Regions from separate parts of the Actinoplanes sp. CA-015351 genome, predicted to be linked through region 1. Evidence: riboswitches for the same ligand, from Rfam matches in the RefSeq annotation. Region 1 holds a riboswitch; each other region holds the start of a gene.

Region 1 (5,674 bases):
ATCGAGAACTTCCCGGCGTACCTTTGCATCGGCGTTTTCGTCTTCCAGTTCTCCCAGTCGATCGTGCAGTCCGGGATCAACGCGATCACCGGCAACCTGGGCCTGATCAGGGCGCTGCACTTCCCCCGGGCGAGCCTGCCGCTCTCGGCCGCGCTGGTCGAGATCCGCAACTTCATGGTCGCCCTGATCGTCCTGATGGGCATCGTCCTGATCACCGGTGAGCCGATCACCACGCAGTGGCTCCTGCTGCTGCCGCTGCTCGCTCTCCAGTCGTTCTTCAACACCGGCCTGGCCATGTTCATGGCTCGCTACGGCTCGAAGAATCGGGACATCAAGCAGCTGATCCCGTTCATCATGCGGTTCTGGATGTACGGGTCCGCGGTTCTCTACCCGGTCACCCTGTTCGAGGACAAGCTGGACGGCTGGCAGCTCGCGCTTGTCGAGGCGAACCCTCTGCTGATCTTCATCGAGCTGTACCGCCACGCGCTGCTGGAGAACGTCACGCTCGCCGGATCGCCGACCGTGCTGTGGATCGAGGCGCTGGCCTGGAGCCTGATCGTCGGCATCGGTGGTTACGTGTACTTCTGGCGCGGAGAGAAGGGCTACGGCCGTGGCTGACAACGAGAACACCCCGACCGTCATCGCGGACAACGCCCACATCATCTACAAGGTGCACAGCTCGGCCTCGCCGGGCAGCGGCAGCCCGCTCGCCAGCTTCAAACGCCTGGTCACCAACGACAAGGCGGCGAACATCAAAGAGGTGCACGCCGTCAAGGGTGTGAGCTTCACGGCGTACAAGGGTGAGGCCATCGGGCTGATCGGCAGCAACGGGTCGGGCAAGTCGACCCTGCTGCGGGCGGTCGCCGGGCTGCTGCCGGTCTCCAAGGGCGCGATCTACGCGGCCGGCCAGCCGTCACTGCTCGGTGTGAACGCGGCCCTGATGAACGAACTGCCCGGCGAGCGCAACGTCGAGCTGGGCTGCCTCGCGATGGGCATGTCGCCGGCCGAGGTGAAGGCGAAGAAGGACGAGATCATCGAGTTCTCCGGCATCAACGAGCGCGGCGACTTCTCGTCGTACCCGATGCGGACGTACTCCTCCGGCATGGCCGCCCGGCTGAAGTTCTCGATCGCCGCGGCGAAGAAGCACGACGTGCTGCTGATCGACGAGGCGCTGGCCACCGGTGACGCCAAGTTCCGTCGCCGCAGCGAGGCTCGGGTGCGTGAGCTGCGTGCCGAGGCCGGCACGGTCTTCCTGGTCAGCCACAGCGAGCAGTCGATCCGGGACACCTGCGACCGGTGCATCTGGCTGGAGTCGGGCGAGATCCGGGCCGACGGGCCCACCGACGAGGTGATGCGGGAGTACGAGGCCTACATGCGTAAGTAGCGCCTCGCACTCCCCAGGAGAACAGCCGCCGGCAGGATCAGCGGACCGAGAGATGCACGTGGTTGGTGTGGTCGCTGGACGGGTCGCCACCCGCCCCGCTGTACGACTTCCAGCCACTGCTCGGTAGCCAGATCCGGCGGTACCAGATCACGTACAGGACGTCGAGTGCGTCCGCGTTGTTGATGAAGTAGTTCGCCAGGTTGTTGCCGTACGTCTTGCTGGCGCCTGTCGCGTCGCCGCCGAAACCGTTCTTGTCGGCGGCGAAGTCGCAGGCCCGGCCCTTGGGATGCTCACCGCTGTTCTGCTCGCGGAAGCAATGCACGTACCGCTTGAAGCCGTCGCTCTGCGCCTGCTTGAGCGCGTGCAGGGTGCGCGGGGTCAGACAGCCGCCACTGGTCGGGTCGGGCTCACTGCAACCGGAGCCCGAGCCGCTCGGCGCCGGATCCGCCTTGGCGCTGCCGCCGCCGTCGCTCGACGAGGACGCGTCAGCGCCCTGGTTCGCCTTCTTGAGCGCCGTCTCGACCTGCAGCTTCTTCTTCGCCATCACATTGACCTGCTTCTGCTGGTCCTTGACGGTGGCGTCGATGGCGAGCTTGGCCTTGCGCTGACCGTCCAGCGTGGCCTTGAGATCCTCGATGGCGTCGTTCTGATCGGCCGCGACGGACGCCAGGGTCTCGGCACGGTCGATGAAGCTGCCCGTGTCGCTCGCGGTGATCAGAGCGGACATCCCACCGAGCCGGCCGGACGTGTACGCCTGCGACGCGATCTCGTCGAGCGCCGCCTGTTTCGGCCCGACCTCGGCGTCCAGCTTCTTCAGCGTGGCCGTCAGCTCGGTCTGCTTCTTCTTGGAGGTCTTCAGCTTCGCCTTGGCCTCGACGTAACCCCTGGAGGCGTCCTCCAGTTGTTCGACGAGTGACTTGGAGCCGCCCTCACCGTCGTCACCGTTGTCACCGGGAGCGGCGGTGGCCGGTGACGCCACTATCGCCATCCCGCACACAGCGAGCAGCAGCGCCATGACAGCCGCTAATCGCCGCGCAGTCTTTCGCTGCACAGGTTATTCCTTCCGTCGGCCGCCGACCGAGTTAGCTGACGGGTTCGGGACGAAGGAAATCCCTACCGCGGTTGCGGATTCACCCCGAGGAAATATGGTTCCCCGGCTCGCCGTGGGTGGCGATTAGGCGGCGGTCCCCGGGTGGGAACCGGAACCGACCATACCCACTCAATCGACAGATCGACAGTTCTCGTACGTTCCGCGATTGCGTGGCCACGTGAGGTGATTTGGTTACAGAAAGTCGTTGGCCGGTAACAGTTTTGCCGGTTCCGCGGTCCTGATACCGCGCCATTCCTCAGGTAAACTCGTCGCCGGTCCTGCCAGGACGGCACCGCCCCCGAGGAGCCGGCAGGCCGCCGCCTAATCACCGTGAGGTGAGCCGGGGAACCAAGTCAGTGGGGTGAATCCGCCTTCGGGCGGTAGGGATCTCTTCCGTCCCGAACCCGTCAGCTAACTCGGTCGGCGGTGACAAGGAAGGAACTGTTGATGATCGGAAGTCCCCGCCGGTGGCTGACACTTGCCCTGGCACCACTGGTGGCCACGGCATTGTTCGTGGCGCCGGTGACCCCTGCCTCGGCGGAGCCGAGCGGTTCGTCCGCCACCGCTGAGGAGGACGACGAGGACGCCCTGCTCTCAGACGTCATCGAGGCCGCCAACCGGCGATTCGTCACGGCCAAGGCAGCTGTGACGAAATCCACGAAGGCGCAGGCGAAGCTCAACGTCGAGATCAAAGCCGCCGAGACCCGGCGCGACCAGTTGATCCCCGAGGTCAACTCGATCGCCCGCGAGCAGTACGTGACCGGCAACCTGAGCGCGGTCGGCTTCCTTCTCGGCGCCAACTCGTCGAATGACTTCCTGAAGAAGGCGATCTCCCTGGAGGAGATCAACAAGCTGCACGACGAGAAGCTGCACGAGCTCAACCAGGCGATCGAAACGGTCACCGAGAGCAAGGCGAAACTCGATGCCGAGGTCAAGGCACAGAAGCAGAACTCGGCGCTGATGAAAAAGCAGCGCGACTCGGCGGAGAAAGCTCTGAAGCTGGTCGGTGGCGACGCGCTCACCGACGGTTTCGTGGTGGCGAAATCCCCTGTCGCCTCGGCCGCGCCGCGCAACTCCAGCGGCGGCTTCTCCGCGGAGGGCTGCACCGAGAACGACCCGACGACAAACGGCTGCATCACCAAGCGCACGCTGCATATGTACAAAGAGACGAAGAAAGCCGGATTCGACCTCTTCGTCGGTTGTCACCGTGACGGCGGGCCCTTCGAGCACCCCAAGGGCCGGGCCTGCGACTGGTCGCTGCAGAAGAGCGGCTTCTCCTCGGCGCACAACGACAAGATGATGAAGTACGGCAACGACCTGATGGCGTTCCTGGTGCGTAACGCCGACAAGCTCGGGATCTACTACGTCATCTGGTACAAGAAGATCTGGTTCCCGGCGTCCGGCTGGAAGGCCTACCACGGCGTCAGCGACCACACCGACCACGTGCACGTGTCGATGCTCTAGACAGTGATGGAAAAGCCCCCGTCCGAAAGGACGGGGGCTTTTCGCTGCCGGAAATCAGTGCACGGCGCGCCGGACCGGAGCCCGCCCGTGCGGCTGGTACGGCGCCGGGCCGACCGTGACCGCCGGCGGGATCGGCATGGTCACCGGCCGCACCTGGGTCACCTCCAGCTCCTTGCCGTGGTGGACCAGGGTGAGCCGGGCCGAGCCGCCGCCGTTGCGCAGCGAGTACGTGACCTCGTCAGCGGTCACCGCCACCCGCAGCCGCAGGCCGCGCCAGAGCAGCGAGAACTCCAGGTTGTTGATCCGGCTGGGCAGGCGCGGCGCGAAGCTCAGCTGCCCGTTGAAGTCCCGCATGCCGCCGAGACCGGCGACCAGCGACATCCAGGTGCCGGCAAGCGACGCCACGTGCACGCCGTCCCGGGCGTTCTGGTGCAGGTCATGCAGGTCCATCAGGGCGGCCTCGCCCAGATAGTCGTGAGCCAGCTCCAGGTGGCCGGTCTCGGCCGCCAGCACCGCCTGGACGCAGGCGGACAGCGACGAGTCCCGGACGGTCCGCGCGTCGTAGTAGGCGAAGTTACGCGACTTCTCCTCCGGGGTGAACGCGTCCCCACGGAGGAACATCGCCATCACCAGGTCGGCCTGCTTGATGACCTGCTTGCGGTACAGGTCGAAGTACGGGAAGTTCAGCAGCAGCGGGTACGCCTCCGGCGGAGTGTTCTCGAAGTCCCACTCCTGCAGCCGGGTGAAGCCCTCGCACTGCTGGTGCACCCCGAGTTCCTTGTCGTACGGGATGTGCACCGCAGCCGCCGCGTCACGCCACGAGGCAGCCTCCTCGTCGTCCACGCCGAACTTGCGGGCCAGGTCCGGATGGCGCTTGCAGGCCTCGACCGCGGTCATCAGGTTCTGCTGCGCCATCAGGTTCGTGTAGATGTTGTCGTTCACCACCGCGGTGTACTCGTCCGGGCCGGTCACACCGTCGATGTGGAAACGACCGTGCCGGTCGTGGTGTCCCAGCGAGCGCCACAGCCGGGCCGTCTCGACCAGCAGCTCCAGGCCGACCTCACGTTCGAAGTCGTAGTCGCCGGTTGCCTGCACGTACCGGCGGACCGCGTCGGCGATGTCGGCGGCGATGTGGAAGCCCGCAGTGCCGGCCGGCCAGTAACCGGAGCACTCCTGGCCGCGGATCGTCCGCCACGGGAACGCCGCGCCCTGCAGCCCGAGCGTCTGAGCGCGCTCCCGGGCCAGGTCGAGCGTCGAGTGCCGCCAGCGCAGCACGTCGGCCGCCGCGGACGGCTGGGTGTACGTCAGAGCGGGCAGAACGAACGTCTCAGCGTCCCAGAAGGTGTGGCCGTCGTAACCGGGACCGGTGAGGCCCTTGGAGCCGATCGGGCGCTTCTCAGCGCGCGCGCCGGCCTGCAGGGTGTGGAAGAGCCCGAAGCGGACCGCCTGCTGGACCTCAGGGTCACCCTCGACCTTGACATCCGAGTGGTCCCAGAACGCGTCCAGGTATTCCTGCTGCTGGTGCACCAGGCCTTCCCAGCCGTCCAGGCGAGCGCTTGCGAGGGCCGCACCGACCTGGTCACGCAGCGCGGGCAGCGAACGCATGCTGGACCACCCGTACGCCGCCAGCTTGACCACACGCAGCTTCTGACCAGGCTCCAGCCGGCAGGCGACCGTGGTGCGCAGCCAGTCCGGGTGGCCCTCGGTCGTGATGGCGTGCCGGCCGGGCGTGTCCA
Region 2 (5,674 bases), 1.3 Mb from region 1:
GATCCTGCGCCGGCTTTCGGCCGCGTGTCCGGGCCGGCGTCTCGCCGCCGTCCAGGACCTGCAGAGCCGGCCGGAACGGGTCGGTGTTCCGCCCGGAACGCGGTGCCCGGCCCCGCTCGGCCACGGTCCGTCCGCGCGGGGTGTAGGCACGGGCGTCACCGATGCTGGAGCGGCCACGGCGGCCCGGGTTCTCCTCGGGCTCCTCGGCGGGGAGGTCCCGCGACGAACCGCGCCGGGGCTGCGTACCCCGGCGCGGTGTCTCGTCGTCTGCTCGCGGCGACATGGTCGCCTACTGCCCGGCGCCCGAGGTAGCGGTACCGGCCTTGAGACCGCCCTGAGCGGTGACGCCCGGCTGGCCGCGACCCGGCGTCGGAATCCGGCTGATCTTGCCGTCCGGAAGCCGGATCATCGCCGGCGACTCCGCCATGACCAGGCCGAGCCGACGGGCAGCGGCGTGCAGGTTGCCCGGGTTGGACGCCTGGATGAGCTGCTGCTCCAGGCTCTGCTGCTGCTTGTCGAGGGCGGCCTGCTCCTTCTGGAGCGCGTTGAGCCGGAAGGACTGCTCCATCGTCTTGGTGTTGATCAGGAGGATGCCGAGCACACCGACGAGCACCAGAGCGATCACGGACGCGGCGAACGTCGCCCGTGGCGCCCGCATCGGCAGCGGCGGCGCCACCCACAGCCGCGGACGGCCGGTGGTGGACGGTTCGGCCGCTGTCACCGACAGTTCGGTCACCTCGAGTGCGAGCGCTGCGGTGCCGTCGGATTCCGGCTTGCTGCGACGCGTTGTGCGTACCGGCTCGGTCTCCCGGCCGCGGCTGGTCCGGTTCACCCCCCGGGTGCCCGTGTCACGGGACGCCGCACGGCCCCCCGACCGCGGCGCGTCGTATCGCTCGCTCATGCTCACCCCTCCCCCTCGTTCGCCCCCGGGCGTAACCGCCCTTGTTTCCCGCGCGTTGACAGTCGGGGCCGTTCGCGGCCGGTCCCCGATGCCTGGTCCTGCTCGTCCAACCGCTCCACCGCGCGCAGTTTCACCGAGGCTGCCCTCGGGTTCTCCGCCACCTCGGCCTCGCTGGGCAGCTCCGACCCCCGGGTCAGCAGCTTCAGCGTCGGACCGGTACCGGGAAGCTCGACCGGAAGGTCGATCGGCCCGGTGCTGCGCGACCTCGCGGCAAGGGCGCGCTTCACGATCCTGTCCTCCAACGATTGATAACTCATCACCACAAGCCGGCCCTTGGCCGCCAACGCATCCAAAGCAGCCGGAACCGCACCCTCAAGAGCGTCCAGTTCGGCGTTGACCTCAATGCGTAGTGCCTGGAAGGTCCTTTTTGCGGGATTTCCACCCGTTCGGCGTGCGGCGGCGGGGATCGCGTCCTTCACCAGTTCGGCCAGGCGCGCCGTCGAGGTGATCCGGACCTTCTGCCGTTCCCGCACGATCGCCGAGACCACCCGCGGCGCGAACTTCTCCTCGCCGTACTGCCGGAGGATGCGAACCAGCTCACCCGGCTCGTACCCGTTGACCACGTCCTCGGCGGTGACACCTCGCGACTGGTCCATCCGCATGTCCAGAGGGGCGTCCTGCGAGTACGCAAAACCGCGGTCCGCCTCGTCCAGCTGCAACGAGGAGACACCGAGATCAAACAGTCCGCTGTGGATCGCCGGAATGCCGAGCTCGCCGAGAACCCGCGGCAGCTCGTCGTAGACGGCGTGCACCAGGTGGGTGCGATCGCCGAAACGGATCAGGCGGTGACGTGCGTGAGCGAGCGCCTCGGTGTCCCGGTCGAGTCCGATGAGGATCACATCGGGGTACCGCTCCAGGACTGCTTCGGCGTGCCCGCCAAGACCCAGCGTGAAGTCGACGTGAACGGCGCCCGGCAAGGTGAGACCCGGGGCGAGCAGCTCAAGACAGCGCTCGAGCAGCACCGGCACATGTGTGCCTCGCGGCTCCCCCATATTGACCCCCATAGCCCTGCCCGAACACGTCGCACCCTGGTATTGCCTTCAACTTCGGCCGTTCTTGCCGGCCCGGCCGCCAGTCCGTACCGCCAGATCCCCATCCGCTCTGTCCCGTGCGGGCCTTTCCCTGACAGGAAGGCCGACCCCGGACACGCGCCTGGCGCCGGGGAAGAGGCGCCAGGAGCGGGAGCGGCTGGAGATCTCGCAGTACGGCGGCAGTGGCGTCCGGACCGCACAGCGGCCCACCGAGGTGCCACGCCTTACAGTCCGCCGGGCAGCACCCCCTCCTCGATGTCGGCGAAGTCTTCCTCGCTCGCCATGAGGTAGTCGTCCCAGGACTGCTTGTCCCAGATCTCGACGCGAGTGCTGGCACCGATCACCACGAGGTCGCGGCCGAGGCTCGCGTACTCCCTCAAGTGCGCCGGGATGGTGACCCGGCCCTGCTTGTCGGGAACCTCGTCGTGCGCGCTGGCGAAGAACACCCGGCTGTAAGCCCGGGCCGCCTTGTTCGTCACCGGCGCCTCACGCAGCTGACCGGCGATGCGCTGGAACTCCGGCATCGGGAACACGTACAGACAGCGTTCCTGTCCTTTGGTGATCACGACACCTCCCGCCAGCTCATCACGGAACTTCGCCGGGAGGATCAGCCGGCCTTTTTCGTCCAGGCGCGGGGTGTGTGTGCCGAGGAACATCGGCTCAACCCCCCTTGCCTTGGCGTCGCGTCCCTTCGCGGTGGAACGGTCTCGCCTGTCAACTCGGGCCGGCAGTCCCAGGTCGGTTCCTCGGCCCTGCCACTGCGCCCCACTCTACTCCACTTCCCTCCACCTGCAACCCGAATGAGGTCGCTCGCGAGCCCTTTTCGCGGACGTAGTTCCTGGTCAAAGGCGGTGGGCCGAAGTGGAGGGCGCAACCATGATCAACGGGGTCTGGTTTCCGACATCGAGCACAACAGGTCCGATATCTCCACGTTCACAGTGTGGGAGCGGCCCCTCAACCACCTGAGTGGAGGAAAAGGGAGGCCTCCGGTGGAGCACAGTGGAGGCCTTTCGGCAACGCGTACCGAAGGAGAAACGCCTGTGGGGCGTGACCCAGGAACGGGCCACACCCCACAGGCGTGATCTCAGCCACGGCACCACCATGCCGCCGCCGGTCTTTCCTTACTTACTGCGCTGCTGCGCCAATGACACGGTCGCGATCAGGCGACCAGGCGCCGCACGACGTAGTTCGAGTTCCAGATCTTGTGCTTGCCGACCCGGGCGCCGGTGTGCGGCGAGTCGTAGATGTAACCGTTACCGGCGTAGATGCCGGCGTGGTACCCGTACGAGCCGTTCCGGAAGATGATCAGGTCGCCGATCTGCTTGTTGCTCTTGGCGACCTTCTTGCCGTAGCTCTGCTGCGAGTTCGCCTTGTGCGGCAGCGACTTGCCCGCTGCCTTCTTGTAGACGTACTTCGTGAACCCCGAGCAGTCGAAACGCTTGGGGCCGGACGCGCCGTACTTGTAGAGAGCGCCCTTGTGCTTCTTGGCCTCGGCGAGGATCTTGGCGCCGCTGGCCCGGACCTTCACCGTGGTCTTGACGGTGGTCACCGTCTTGTAGCCCGAGCCGTTGAAGATCGTCCGTACCTTGTACGTGTTCTTCGGCGCGTACTTGAGGGTGACCGTTCCGTTCTGGTTCTTGACCTTCTCGGTGTCCCACGTACGCCACTTGCCACCGACATAGCCCTGCAGACGGACCGTGCCCTTGGCGATCTTGCCGGTACGCGGGTCGATGACCTTGGCGGTCACCTTGAGGGTGGAACCCCACTTCAGGTTCCGGGTGTTGGCCTTGGCAGACAGCCTGGGCGTGACCGTCGCCGCCGCGGCCGAAGCCGTGGTGGTGCTGGCGACCTTGATGACCGGTGTGGTGCTGGCGGCCGCGGCGGGTGACGCGGTGACCAGCTGCCCGGCGCAAAGGCAGAGACCCAGAGACAGTGCGACAGTGCCGGCAGCGCGCGAGGAGTTGCGGCGGCCATGGCGCGAACGAAGTTCGTGCACGGTTGAGAATTCCCTCCGGCACGCCTGCGAGGTTAGCTGTCGGGTTCGGGCGGGAAGGTGTGCCCGGTCGCCGAGGCGACTTCACCCCAAGGTCGTCCCGTGATCGCCGCGTGGAGCCGCGGCGCGGGACGGACCGTAAATGGGTCCCCCGTCCCTGCCCCCAGATGCCTGTTCGGTGTTCCGGTGTTCCTGCGGTCGCACCATCCAGCTCGGGGCAGGGCTCGGCGTTAGCCAGGCTGGTACGAGCCGGCGAGCGGATGCCGCCGGCTCACCCTTGGTACCTGACCGTCCGCGTGATCGTTAGCCCCGAAAATGTGACGCAGAGTGATTGGCACATTTGTTGATGTCCAGTTTGTTACCGGGAGGAGACAAATGCCATTACTCAAAGCGGTCACCTGATCACGATCAGTCGAGAGTTACGGGTGAAACAGAACACACAATTAGTCGTCACTCCCACCGGATCCTTGGTCAAAACGACGAGACCGGCACAAACACAAGTCGCACGCGATCTTGACCGGTCGGCAACTGGACGTAACCTTTCGGTCCGGTACCCTCGCTGGCGTGACGGACGGGAAGATGCCTCTTATCGCCAAGGTCGCGACCACCGCGTCGAAGACCGCTGCGGCGCTCTCCAGGGCCGCGGGACGCGGCGACGGTTCGGTGATCGGGGGCTGGATCGGCCTCAAGATCGATCCGGACCTCCTGGCTCACCTTTCTTCCGGCCGGGCTGTGGCGCTCGTCTCCGGTACCAACGGTAAAACCACCACCACTCGACTCACCGCGGCCGCCGTCGGCGTGCTCGGCCGGGTCGCCACCAACTCGTTCGGCGCGAACATGCCGACCGGCCACACCTCGGCGCTGGCGAAAGAGGGTCACACCCCGTTCGCCGTGCTCGAGGTCGACGAGCACTACCTGGCCCAGGTGATCGAGGCCACCCGGCCCAAGATCGTGGCGCTGCTCAACCTCTCCCGGGACCAGCTGGACCGGGCCAAAGAGGTGTCGATGATGGCGCAGCTGTGGAAAACCGCGCTCGCCAGCCAGCAGCACATCAAGGTGGTGGCGAACGCCGACGACCCGATGGTCGTCTGGGCGGCCAGCGGCAGCTCCCAGGTCACCTGGTTCAGCGCCGGCCAGCGCTGGCTCGACGACTCGTTCGTCTGCCCGGAGAGCGGCCACCCGATCGAGCGGGCCAACGGCGACTGGTGGTGCACCGGCTGCCCGCTGCGCCGCCCCCGGGCCAACTGGTCGGTCGAGGACGAGGGCGTGATCGACCCGCGCGGTGACTGGCACCTGGTCAAGCTCCAGCTCCCCGGCAAGGTCAACATCGGCAACGCGGCCACCGCGCTCGCCGTCGCCGCCGAGTTCGGCGTACGCCCGATAGAGGCGCTGCCCCGGCTGGCCCGGGTGACGTCCATCGCGGGCCGGTACGCCCAGGTCGACCGGGACGGCCGCAACATCCGGCTGCTGCTCGCCAAGAACCCGGCGAGCTGGCTGGAGGCGTTCGACATGGCCGAGCAGGCGCCGACGCTGCTGTCCATCAACGCCCGCGACCCGGACGGCTTCGACACCTCATGGCTGTACGACGTCGACTTCGCGCCCCTGCGCAACCGCCCGGTGCTGATCACCGGCGACCGCGCGTACGACCTGGCCGTCCGGCTCCAGGTGAACCAGGTGCCGTTCCGGCAC
Region 3 (5,674 bases), 120 kb from region 1:
CTCTCGACATCGGCGCCGACCGTGTCGTGCTCCCCCTTCATGCCATCGTCACCGGGGGAACCGTCGAGGTCGACAGTGATCGCCTTCTCGTGGCCGCCATAGTTGACGATGTCCGTTCCGGGGCCGCCCAGAATGACGTCGGCAGCGATGCCGTCGGAGTACACATCCCCGGACAGCGAGTCGTCGCCGGAACCCCCATCGAGGTAGTCACGACCCTGATAACCCTCCAGGTCGTCACGACCGGCCTCGCCGTAGATCTTGTCGTTGCCTTCCTCGCCCCACATGTCGTCGTCGCCGTCACCGCCGTGCAGCACGTCTTTGCCGAACCAGCCGTGGATCGTGTCATGGCCGGCGTCACCGTAGATCGTGTCGTTGCCGAACCGACCGTTGATGTAATCGTTCCCGGTGCCGCCGTAGAGCCGGTCGCCGAGCGAACCGCCGGTCAGCACGTCATTGCCGGTGCCGCCGTCCGCGGTCATCCGTACGCCGGTCTTGTTGGTGATCGAGTCGCTGCGGTCGTAGGTGTAGACCTGCAGCCTCGTGGGCGCCTTCGCCAAGGGGCAGCGGACCTTCGTCTTGTCGCCCTTGACCTTCTTGCAGCCCTTGCCGGCCTTGACCGTGACCCGGTCGTCGATCGTGATCGTCCGCCCCGCCCGGGTGACGACGACCTTGTTCTTGGCGCCGGTCGCGGACTTGTACTGCACCGTCGTCTTGCCCACGACCGAGACGACACCCGAGGTGGCCGCCTGCGCGGGTGCCGCGAGGACACCAGCCGAGACGATAGTGAACATGGCGATGCCGACACGAGTCAGCCAGATAGAACGAGACATACAAGTCCTCCCCCGAGATCCAGCGCCAGGATCATAGAACGGCACCGTTACGACGTCGATAGGAGAAAAGCCGCAGTCAGAGCTTGCGAGCGGTGATCTCCATTCCTGAGGTGCGCAGCCGCTCGACCAGGGCGTCTCCGATCCCGGTGGCCGGGGTCAGGACACCGCCCTCGGACGGCGGCAGTTTCTCCCTGTCCAGAGCCAGGGCCAGTGCTGACTCGCCGAGCATGACCGCGGTGGCCGCGTAGCCCGGGTCGCCCTTCGCCCGGAAACGGGACGTATAGCGCGCCCCGCTGCTCGTCGTGGTGAAGATGTCCATGGTGAAGTGACCTGACTGCTGACGCTGCTCACTCGGTCCGGTGCCGGGTTTCGGGAGGATCCGGTCCAGCACGAACCGGACCGGCGGCACGGCGAACCCGACGAACAGCGCGCCGAGCCCGATCTTCGTACCGTGCGCGATCACCGGGGACAGCGGTGAGGCGCCGACGCTCATCAGCTCGCGGTATCGGAACTGCCGGCCGTAGGCCCACTCGCGCAGTGCGTTGCTGCGCCGCACCACGCGCGTGTTGTAGGACGCCATCACGAACGGCGCCAGATGGCCCCGCAGCGACGGATCCACTTCGGATGCCGGGAGGACCGGCATGTCCTCCTGCCGGCCGAGATCCGGTTCCGCCGCGCGATCCGGACTCAACGAGTACGGGCTGGCGCCGATCTTTCGCAGCGCACGGTCCTTGCTCATCACGTCAGCCTGGTAGCGCATCGAGTCGATCGTGCCGCCGCTCACCCCGCCGCGCAGGCTCGTCACCACGAGTGTGGTGTCGGTCAGCTCGCCGGCGCCCTCGGCCTCCACCAGCGAGTGCAGCACGTGCACGCCGATGTCGGACGGGATCGAGTCGAACCCGCACGAGTGCACAATCCGCGCCCCGGTACGCCGAGCCGCCTCATGGTTGTCGTTGATGCTGTCCCGGGCGAACAGCACCTCACCGGTCAGGTCGACGTAGTCGGTGCCCGCTTCGGCGCAGGCGTGCGCAAGTATCCGGCCGTATTTCGCATAAGGTCCAGCGGTCGTGATGACCACCCGGGTGCGTGCGGCCATAGTGTCCAGCGCGGCCTTGTCGGTGGCGTCGGCGACCACGAGCGGCCAGTCCACGTTCAGCCGGGTGCGGACTGCCTCCAGTTTCTTCGGTGACCGTCCGGCGAGGGCGATCCGTGTGCCCGCGGGTGCGAATCCGGCCAGGTGCCGTGCCACGAGGACACCGACGAAACCCGTGGCGCCGTACACGATCACGTCGAACTCGCGTGCTTGATCGCTCATGGGTGCCGATTGTGCACCCTTGGTGGAGGGTGCGCAGCACATCAGTTACCTCCTGGTAGGTGGGTTGGTGAAAATCTGCCGAGTTATCCATACAAGCCCGGATCAAAGGGCTAATTTGGGGGAACAGGTCCATCGGACCGGCATGAAGGCGTAGCCCGTGAAGGCGTGGCGCCGCGTGACCGGAGGGTGAGACACCCGTTGGTAGCCCGCATGAGGCGGGCACCGTGGCCGGAACGCCGAATCCTGCCGCCGACCACGGATCACAACTCAAAGGCATGGAGCGGGGGACCCACAGGTTCTCCGGCGCTTATGCGTCTTGGGGTGAAGCCGCACCGTGCGGCCGGGCCACTCTGCCCGAACCCGACAGCTGACCTCGCAGGCGTGGAGGACAACTGAAATGGTGCAAATCCGAAAGCAGGTCCACCTCGCGATCGGTGTAGCCGTCGCGGGACTCGTCGGAACCGTGGGCCTGCTGGGCTCCAGCGTGCCTGCGCATGCTGTGCCGTCCGACGTGAACTGGGACGCCATCGCCCGCTGCGAGTCAGGCGGCAACTGGCGCATCAGCACAGGAAATGGTTATTACGGCGGCCTCCAGTTCAGCCACAGCACGTGGCGTGCATATGGCGGTGCGCGTTATGCCCGGACCGCGAACCGGGCAACAAAAACCGAGCAGATCCGCGTCGCGGAACGCGTGCTGCGCGGGCAGGGAATCGGCGCTTGGCCAACCTGCGGCAAGCGCGCGAGCGTCAAGGCGAGCCGCAAGACAGTCCGCAATTCCCCAGCTCGAACGGCACGTAAGGCGCCGGCCCGAGTGGTGCGCAACGCACCGGCGCGCGTGGTGCGCCCCGCTGCCGGAGGCAGTGTGGTGCTGGAGAACGCGATCAGCGGGCGGTCGGCCACACGGACCTATGTCGTCCGCCGAGGCGACACGCTTGCACGCATCGCCAGCCGGAACGATGTCGCCGGTGGCTGGCGGGCCCTTTACCGCGCCAACGACGACATCCTCCGTAGCCCGCACCGCGTTTACGTCGGCCAGCGCATCAGGTTGTAGAGGACGGAACACCTCTTCATCGCCCGGGACGCCGGGCGTCTCAAATCCGGGACGCCCGGAATGCCGCCGTGCCTCCGTGGCGTGGGGACGTGCCGCAGCCGTGACATGCCGCAGCCGTGACGTGCTGCCGTGACATGCCGCAGCCGTGACGTGCTGCCTTGACATGCCGTCGGCGTGACGCGTCGCCCTGACATGCCGCCGCCGTGAGCTGCCGCCGCGGCGCGATGCGGCGTGCCGCCGCGGCTCGATGCGGCGTGCCGCCGTGTCAGTCTGGGCGGGTGAACTCCGGCTGGTCCAGAACGCGCAGCCACGTGCCGTCGGGCTGTCGCCGGGCGACCTGTGCCCGCGCGCCTGAACCGTCGCTCGGCGGCGTCGACGTGAGCGCCAGGTCGCCGCTGATCAGTGTCGGTAGCGGCGGCTCCGGCTCGAACTCGGGCATGTGCGGCAGCAGCTCGGCCCACAGCTTGCGGATCGCCTCGCGGCCACGCGTCTGGCTGCCTGGCGGGTAAGCCATCACGGCATCCTCCTCATAGAGATTCGCAATTCCGTCGGCGTCCTTCGCATTCGCACGCTCGACGAACAGCCTGGTCAGGTCTTCAGGTCGGTGCGCTTTCCCGGTCATGGCTACAGCCTCCCGGAGAGGCAGGAACAAGTCCAACGCATAGTTCTTCTGATAACCAGTAGAATGACTCATGGACTTGCGCCAGCTCGAATACTTCGTGGCCGTCGCTGAGACGGCCAGCTTCACCCGTGCCGCCGAGCGCGTGCACATCACCCAGTCCGGGGTGAGCGCCCAGATCAAGGCACTGGAGCACGAGCTCGGAGCGCAGCTCTTCGACCGTTCCGCGCGTACCGCGCGCCTCACCGACGCGGGTGAGGCGGCGCTCCGGCACGCCCGCGCGACCCTCGACGCGGCAGCCGACATGCGTGACTCGATCGACGACGTGTTCGGCCTGGTCCGTGGCCGGCTCACGGTCGGGATGGTGATCGGCTGCGAGGTGACGCCCTTTTTCGATGCGTTCGCAGCGTTCCATTCCGAACACCCCGACATCGAACTCGAACTCGTGGAGGCGAATTCGGACCAGCTCGTCGCCGGCGTGCGCTCCGGCGACCTAGATTTGGCGCTGGCCGGTCTGGCAGGCGAGCCTCCCGAGCACCTCGCGACTCATGTGATCGCGAGCGAGCGGCTCGTCGCACTGGTCCCGGCCGACAACGAGTTAGCAGGTCAAGCGCGTCTCCCGGTCACCGCGCTCCTTGCGTACCCAATAGTTTGTCTGCCGGTGGGAACCGGCATCCGCAACGTGCTCGACCAAGCTCGCGCCGCACTGGGTGTTGATCTTTCGGTCGCGCTCGCGGCCACCTCGCCGGACACGGTCGCCGGCCTGGCGCGCCGCGGCCTCGGCGTGGCGGTGCTCAGCGAGTCGATGGCAGCTGCCTACCCGGATCTCACCGCGATCCCGATCGACGGCATCGAGATCCCGGCACTGCTCGCGCTGATCTGGCAGAACCGCAGCAGCCCTGCCCTGGCGGCTTTCCTGCGGCACTGCCAGGCCGCCTTCTTGACAAAACCATAGAGATCCCGAGGGCTCGCTTCTGGAATCGATCAAGAAAGCACGGAATCAGGCGGCGAGAGGCGAGCCCGTGTACGCGCGGGAGCGGAGCACTCGATCGGAGAGGCCCGTCTCCCAGAGGAACTTGTCGGGGTTGGTGCTGACCGGAACGCGGCCGAGGAAACCCCGCCATTCCGCCAGGTCGGCCTGCCATGCCTCGACGAACTCGCAGCACAGTTCCGCACTGATCTGCTTGCTGCGGCGAAGGGCGGCGAAGAGAGGCGGCCGGAGGAGGTCGGGGCGCCCGTGGCGTTTGGCGTGCCCGGTTGCATGGGCGCGGACGACCCGGATGAGCTGGCGGCGGTGGGCCAGGCGTCGCCGCCAGTAAGCGGTGCTGGTGATGTCAGGGTCATCGCCGCTGTCCAGGTACCAGAAGAGCCCTTCGGCAAGGGTGTCGCCGAGCTCCTCAGTCGCAGCGCGATGAGGATCAGCGAATGGGTCGAAGCGGCGCTGCTGCATTATGCCGACACGAGTGGCTTGAAGAGGAGCCCCGTCGCCCAGCAGGAAGAACCAGTCCTCGTTGTAGATGTTCGGGAAGAACGAGGCGGTGCGCTGTGGGTTGATCATCATGGCACCGCCACCGATGAAGGTGTCCTGTCTGCCACCGACCGCACGGTATGCATGGCAAACCACGGAGTTGTCCTTGAAGCCCTCGTTGGACAGTCCCACCGTGCGATGGTGATCAAGCAGGCCGACGGCCAAGGGCAGAAGACTTCGCCGAACGACGATGTCGTCGTCGAGGAAGAGAACGCGCTGCCAGCCGCTGCTGCGAGCCAGTGCCGTTCCGATGTTGCGTTTGAGGCTCAGATCGCTACCGCTGGCGAAGCCGTGCCGGTCGAGCAGTTGGTTGGTGCCGGTCGGCGCCAGC
Region 4 (5,674 bases), 4.2 Mb from region 1:
CGAGCGGCAGCGTGATCGTGGTCCGCGGGGTGTGCGCCGCCTGCTGTGGCGGCGCAGCGCGGCGTTGATCGTCGTGGGGCTCACCGACGCGGTGCTGTTCTACGTCGGTGACATCCTCGCGGCGTACGGTGTGCTGCTTCTCGCCGGCGCGCTGATGATCCGCTGGACGGACCGGTGGCTGCTGGTGACCGCCGCGGTCTTCCTGACCATCGGCGCGTTGCCGGACGACGCCGGCGGGCTCGTCTCCGCGACGCCGGATCCCGCCATGCTGCCGGCGGACCTGGGTGTCATGGTCACCGAGCGGGTGCCGGCCGCGCTGTTCGTCGCGGTGCTCGGGCCGCTCGGGTTCCTGTGCCCGTTCGCCGTGGGTCTGTGGGCCGGCCGCCGGCGTGTTCTGGAGCAGCCGGAGCGGTTCCGGGGCCTGCTGCTGACGACCGCCGTGATCGGCATTACGGTCGCGGCTCTGGGGGCGCAGCCGTTCGCGCTGATCGCCGGTGGGGTGAGCGAGGCGCCGATGGCGGGGTGGGTGGTCGCTCTGCACGGCACGACGGGCACGCTGGGTGGATTCGGCTACGCGGCACTGCTGGCCGTGGTGGCGGCCCGGCTGAGTGCCGGCGGGCGCGGTCATCGGCTCGTGACGGCTGTCGCGGCTGCCGGTGAGCGGTCGATGAGTTGTTATCTGATGCAGTCGGTCACCTGGGCTGTGGTGTTCACACCCTTCCTGCTCGACCTGTCCGGGCAGCTGACCGTCGCGGGGACGGCTCTGCTCGCTGCCTGCACGTGGGCGGTCACGGTTGTCGTCGCTGAGGGGATGCGCCGGGCGGGGTGGCGGGGGCCGTTCGAGGCGCTGGTGCGGCGGATCACCTACGGCAGTGGCGGGGGCGGGGCAGGAGGCTCGGGCGGTGGGGCCGTGGCCGGGGGTTCGGGTGGCGGTGACGCTTACCGTGCGGGGAGGGCGGCTCGTTCACGCGCTAGGGTGTCGCCGTGATCATCTTGGCGAACGTGCTGGTGGCGCTGGTTGCGCTGATCCACGTCTACATTCTCGTGCTGGAGATGTTCCTCTGGACGAAACCGCAAGGGCGCAAGGCGTTCGGGCTGAGCGAGGAGTTCGCCCAGCAGACCAAGGTGCTCGGGGCCAACCAGGGGCTCTACAACGGTTTCCTCGCGGCCGGTCTCGTCGGAGGGCTGATTGCCGGTGGTGACACCGGGTACGCCGCGAAGCTCTTCTTCCTCGCCTGCGTCGCGGTGGCCGGCGTTTACGGCGCGGCGACCGCGAGCCGGCGGATCCTGTTCGTCCAGACGGTTCCGGCGGTGCTCGCATTGGTGGCGGTCATCATCGCCGGATGATGGAAAACAACCGAAATGCCTGGCCGGGAGTCACCCGGCCGGGCATTTTTTGTTACTGCTGATTACGACGGACCTCGTGAATCGGGAATGCCCGCCATTCCAGGGCACGAACAAGATCAAATCGGGCAAATACCGTGAACAACGTCACTATCCGGGGGCCGGAGCTTGGCCTTTGTCGATGGGACGTGGTTACCGTCGGGCCGTCCTGCGACAGCGGGCACCGTGGACGGTCCGCCGAATCCTGCCGCCGTCCGCGGACACGAATCGATGGCAGGAGCGGGGGACCCAAGTACGTCGGCTAGCTGCCTGTTTCCGCAGCTACGCCTTGGGGTGAAGCCGCACAGAACGGCCGGGCCACTCTGCCCGAACCCGACAGCTCACCTCGTAGGCGTGGAGGATCATCCATGTCTCGGATCGGTAGACGAACGCGCCTTGCCCTCGGTCTGTTGACCGTCGGCGTGACCGGAGCCGGCGTCCTGCTGGCACCCGCGAGCCCCGCCTCGGCGGCTCGGCAGGTGAATTGGGACGTAGTCGCGAAATGCGAATCCGGCGGCCGGTGGCACATCAACACCGGTAACGGGTACTACGGCGGTTTGCAGTTCAGCCGCAGCACGTGGAAAGCGAACGGGGGCGGCAAATACGCCTCGACCGCGGACAAGGCCACCAAGGCCGAACAGATCAAGATCGCGAACAAGCTGTACAAGAAGCGCGGCCTGAAGCCGTGGCCGGTGTGCGGCAAGAAGCCGGGCGTCTACAAGAAGGCGTCCACCGGGGGCAAGAAGCCGGCCGTCACGAAGGGCACGTACGTCGTCCGCTCCGGCGACACACTCGCCTCGATCGCGAAGAAGTACAAGGTCAAGGGTGGCTGGCGGGGGTTGTACAAGCTCAACAAGGACCGCCTCGACAGCCCGAGCCTGATCTTCCCGGGGCAGCGTCTGCGCCTGCGCTGACGCACGAATTCCGCGGGGTTTGTCCGGGGTCATCGAGGCGTCGCGACATCATTTCAATGGTCTCTGGATCTCCGACGGCCTCCGTGGCCTCTCATGATCTTGGCAAGTTGTGCGTAACGATGCGTTACAACTTGCCAAGATCGCGGCGGGGGGCCTGCAACCGCCACCCCGAGGCGGGCGCCGGCACGGTTTGCTTCGCGCTGCCGGCTCCGATCACGGGGACGTACTCTGGCGTTCCGTGAATGCCGGCCATGCCACCCTGCTGTTCCTCGGCGGCATCGGCTCCGGGCTGACCGGTTCGATGGCTGGGCTCGCGTCGCTGGTCAGCTACCCCGCGCTGCTCGCCGTGGGCATCCCGCCGATCGCCGCGAACGTGACGAACACGGTGGCGCTGCTCTCCAGCGCGGTCGGCTCGGCCGCCGGATCCCGGCGTGAGCTGCGCGGCCAGGGCCGGCGGATTCTGCGGCACGGCGTGGTCGCGGTGGCCGGCGGCACGGCCGGAGCGCTGCTGCTGATGAGCACCCCGTCCGACGCGTTCGAGCGGATCGTGCCCGGCCTGATCGTGCTCGGCGCCCTCGCGCTGCTGTTCCGCGAACCGCTGCGGACCTGGTACACCCGGCCCGGCGAGCACGCGGCGGAAAAACAGCCCGGCGAGCGGGCACCGAAAGCGCACCGCCCTCCCCTCGCCGTAGTGGTGTTCCTGATCGCGATCTACGGCGGGTACTTCGGCGCGGCCGCCGGTGTGCTCATGCTCGCCGCGATGTCCCTGGCCGCCGCCGAGCCGCTCGCCGTGACCAACGCGGTGAAGAGCATCGTCCTCGGCTTCTCGAACGTGGCCGCGGCCGTGCTGTACGCGCTGTTCGCCCCGGTGCACTGGACAGCCGCGGCGTTGCTGGCGGCCGGGTGCCTGGTCGGTAGCTGGATCGGGCCGGCGCTGGTCCGGCGTACCCCGGAACGGCCGCTGCGAGTGGCGATCGCGCTGGCCGCGCTCACTCTGGCGGGATTCCTCTGGCACACCGCGTGACATCGGCGCATAGGGTCGGCCCATGCGTGAATTGATCGTCGCCCCGATGGCCGGTGGACCATCCACGCCCGCCCTCGTCGAGGCCGCCGCCCGGGCCGGATCCCTGGGTTTCCTGGCCGCCGGATACAAGACACCGGACGCCGTCGAGACCGAACTGCGCCAGGTCGCCTCGGTGGCGCACGGGCTGAACATCTTCGTACCCGTGCCGCCGCCCGCCGATCCGGCGCCGATCGAGGCGTACCGCCGGCTGCTCCAGCCGGAGGCCGACCGGTACGGCGTCGACCTGCCCCCGGTACGCCTCGACGACGACGATCACTTCGCGGCGAAGGTCGAGCTCGCTGTCGCCTATCGGGTGCCGGTCGTCAGCTTCACGTTCGGCGTACCCGATGCGGCTGTCGTCCGGGCGCTGCACGTGGCCGGTTCGACCGTACTCATCACGGTGACCAACCCCCGGGAAGCGCAAGCGGCCCTCGCGGCCGCGCCCGACGCGCTGATCGCCCAGTCCGGCGCCGCCGGTGGGCACGCTTCCACGACCGACCCGCAGGGGTACGCCGGAACCGGCACCGCCGCCGGGACCCTCGCCGCGATCCTCGCCGTCACCGACCTGCCCGTGGTCGCGGCCGGCGGCGTCAGCACGGCCGAGGACGTGCACGACCTGCTCGAGGCGGGCGCGGCGGCAGTGCAGTGCGGCACCGCGTTCCTGCTCGCCGACGAGGCCGGCACCCGTCCGGCGCAGCGGGCGGCGATGCTCTCCGGCGAGTTCACCGAGACCGTGGTGACCCGGGCCTTCACCGGCCAGCCGGCCCGCGGGCTGCGCAACCGGTTCATCGACGCGTACGAGGCGGCCGCCCCGATCGGCTATCCGGCCGTGCATCACCTGACCGCGCCGATCCGCGCGGCCGCCGCCGCGACGGGCGACCCGGGCGCGCTCAACCTGTGGGCCGGAACCGGCTTCCGCAGCGCGACACCCGGGCCTGTCGCCGAGCTGGCCGGCGGCCTGACCGGCTGACCGCACGGCCTGTCGCCGAGCCGGCCGGCCGGCTCACCGGATAACTTGGCAGCCATGACCGCCACCGGCACCGTCCTGGGCTACACGATGAAGACGCTGCGCCGGCTGCCCCGCCCGCTCCGCCGGGCGATCATGGCCCGCGCCGCCGGCGGCGACCTGCCACCGGTGCCGGACTACGTACGGATGCTGGAGATCGCCGGCGACCTGCCGGAGACCGGGCCGACCGACGCCGAACTGTTCGCCCGCTTCCCGCAGCTGGCGGCGGTCCGTGCGGAGGATCAAGCGGCGGGCGTTCCGGCCCGCCTCTACCGCGGGCCCGGCGAGCCGGTGGCCGGCCTGGTCTGGGTGCACGGCGGCGCGTTCGTCAGCGGATCCCTGGACATGGCCGAGGCGCACTTCACCGCCCTGGCCCTGGCAGCCCGGGGTTTCTCGGTGCTGTCGCTGGACTATCGCAAGGCCCTGCACGGCGTGCGGTACCCGGCCGGCTCCGACGATGTGCTCACCGGCTGGACCTGGGCCGTCGCAAACGCCGGCCTGCTCGGTGTCCCGGCCGGACGGCTGCACCTCGGCGGGGCCAGCGCCGGGGCGAACCTGGCCGCCGGAGTGGCGAAACGGCTGCGCGACGGCGCCGGCGAGCGGCCGGCCTCGCTTCAGCTGATCTACCCGATCCTGCATGCCGAGCTGCCGCCGTGGGAAGCCGATGAGCTGCGAAAGATCCGGGATGACAGAGCAGCCGTCTACTTCTCCCCGGAATGGGTGGCCGCGATGAGCCGGCACTACTGCGCCGACCCCGGCGACCCGTACGCCTTCCCGGCCGCCGGCGACCTGACCGGCCTGCCGCGCACCCTGATCGTCAACTGCGAGACCGACACCCTGCGCAGCTCCGGGGAGGCGTTCGCCGAGATGCTCCGCGCGGCCGGCGCCGACGTCACCGTCCACCGGGAGTCCGCCGCCGTGCACGGCTGTCTGGGCGAGCCGTTCACGGTCGCCGCCACGGGCATCATCGAGTTGATGGGCGCGAATATGATCCCGCGGTGATGATGTTTCTGCGCTACCTGATCCACGCGCTGTTCCACGGTCCGGTCCCCGATCCGCCCGAGTTCACCGACGACCTCCCGCTGACCGACGAGACCGAGCGTGAGGCGCGCAACCGGGCCGTGCGCGGGGACTGGCACGCCGCCGAGAAGCTGCTCGCGGACGCGGGCAGCGACTGGGACCGGCGTGGCCGGCGGGTCCAGCTGCTCGCCGACGCCGCCGCGAAGGACGGCTCCTGGCTGCAGACCTGGCTCGAGACCGCCCCCGACGACCCGGGCGCCGTGCTGATCCAGTCGGAGACGCTGCAGA

The links. Region 1 has a riboswitch for cyclic di-AMP ahead of ACQP2E_RS01740 (coiled-coil domain-containing protein). Riboswitches for the same ligand answer to the same signal wherever they lie in the genome.
Region 2: it holds a riboswitch for cyclic di-AMP, as region 1 does, so the genes downstream of both, ACQP2E_RS07840 (C40 family peptidase) here and ACQP2E_RS01740 (coiled-coil domain-containing protein) in region 1, are expected to answer to the same signal.
Region 3: it holds a riboswitch for cyclic di-AMP, as region 1 does, so the genes downstream of both, ACQP2E_RS02280 (transglycosylase family protein) here and ACQP2E_RS01740 (coiled-coil domain-containing protein) in region 1, are expected to answer to the same signal.
Region 4: it holds a riboswitch for cyclic di-AMP, as region 1 does, so the genes downstream of both, ACQP2E_RS21785 (transglycosylase family protein) here and ACQP2E_RS01740 (coiled-coil domain-containing protein) in region 1, are expected to answer to the same signal.

Annotation. Positions count from the first base shown of each region.
Region 1 covers NZ_CP192102.1:387,814-393,487, reverse strand. The annotation lists gene ACQP2E_RS01755 (ABC transporter permease) at 1-618, shown strand, start outside; gene ACQP2E_RS01750 (ABC transporter ATP-binding protein) at 611-1,384, shown strand; gene ACQP2E_RS01745 (coiled-coil domain-containing protein) at 1,422-2,435, opposite strand; cyclic di-AMP (ydaO/yuaA leader) riboswitch at 2,440-2,575, opposite strand; cyclic di-AMP (ydaO/yuaA leader) riboswitch at 2,783-2,915, shown strand; gene ACQP2E_RS01740 (coiled-coil domain-containing protein) at 2,922-3,938, shown strand; gene ACQP2E_RS01735 (glycoside hydrolase family 65 protein) at 3,993-5,674, opposite strand, start outside.
Region 2 covers NZ_CP192102.1:1,703,319-1,708,992, reverse strand. The annotation lists gene ACQP2E_RS07860 (penicillin-binding transpeptidase domain-containing protein) at 1-283, opposite strand, end outside; gene ACQP2E_RS07855 (hypothetical protein) at 290-901, opposite strand; gene rsmH (16S rRNA (cytosine(1402)-N(4))-methyltransferase RsmH) at 904-1,965, opposite strand; gene mraZ (division/cell wall cluster transcriptional repressor MraZ) at 2,217-2,648, opposite strand; gene ACQP2E_RS07840 (C40 family peptidase) at 3,152-3,988, opposite strand; cyclic di-AMP (ydaO/yuaA leader) riboswitch at 3,995-4,176, opposite strand; gene ACQP2E_RS07835 (MurT ligase domain-containing protein) at 4,565-5,674, shown strand, end outside.
Region 3 covers NZ_CP192102.1:509,125-514,798, reverse strand. The annotation lists gene ACQP2E_RS02290 (calcium-binding protein) at 1-830, opposite strand, end outside; gene ACQP2E_RS02285 (saccharopine dehydrogenase family protein) at 907-2,145, opposite strand; cyclic di-AMP (ydaO/yuaA leader) riboswitch at 2,370-2,542, shown strand; gene ACQP2E_RS02280 (transglycosylase family protein) at 2,543-3,196, shown strand; gene ACQP2E_RS02275 (YybH family protein) at 3,462-3,818, opposite strand; gene ACQP2E_RS02270 (LysR family transcriptional regulator) at 3,889-4,770, shown strand; gene ACQP2E_RS02265 (hypothetical protein) at 4,816-5,674, opposite strand, start outside.
Region 4 covers NZ_CP192102.1:4,688,884-4,694,557, reverse strand. The annotation lists gene ACQP2E_RS21795 (DUF418 domain-containing protein) at 1-988, shown strand, start outside; gene ACQP2E_RS21790 (DUF1304 domain-containing protein) at 985-1,347, shown strand; cyclic di-AMP (ydaO/yuaA leader) riboswitch at 1,570-1,753, shown strand; gene ACQP2E_RS21785 (transglycosylase family protein) at 1,752-2,297, shown strand; gene ACQP2E_RS21780 (sulfite exporter TauE/SafE family protein) at 2,536-3,321, shown strand; gene ACQP2E_RS21775 (nitronate monooxygenase) at 3,344-4,330, shown strand; gene ACQP2E_RS21770 (alpha/beta hydrolase fold domain-containing protein) at 4,385-5,368, shown strand; gene ACQP2E_RS21765 (hypothetical protein) at 5,365-5,674, shown strand, end outside.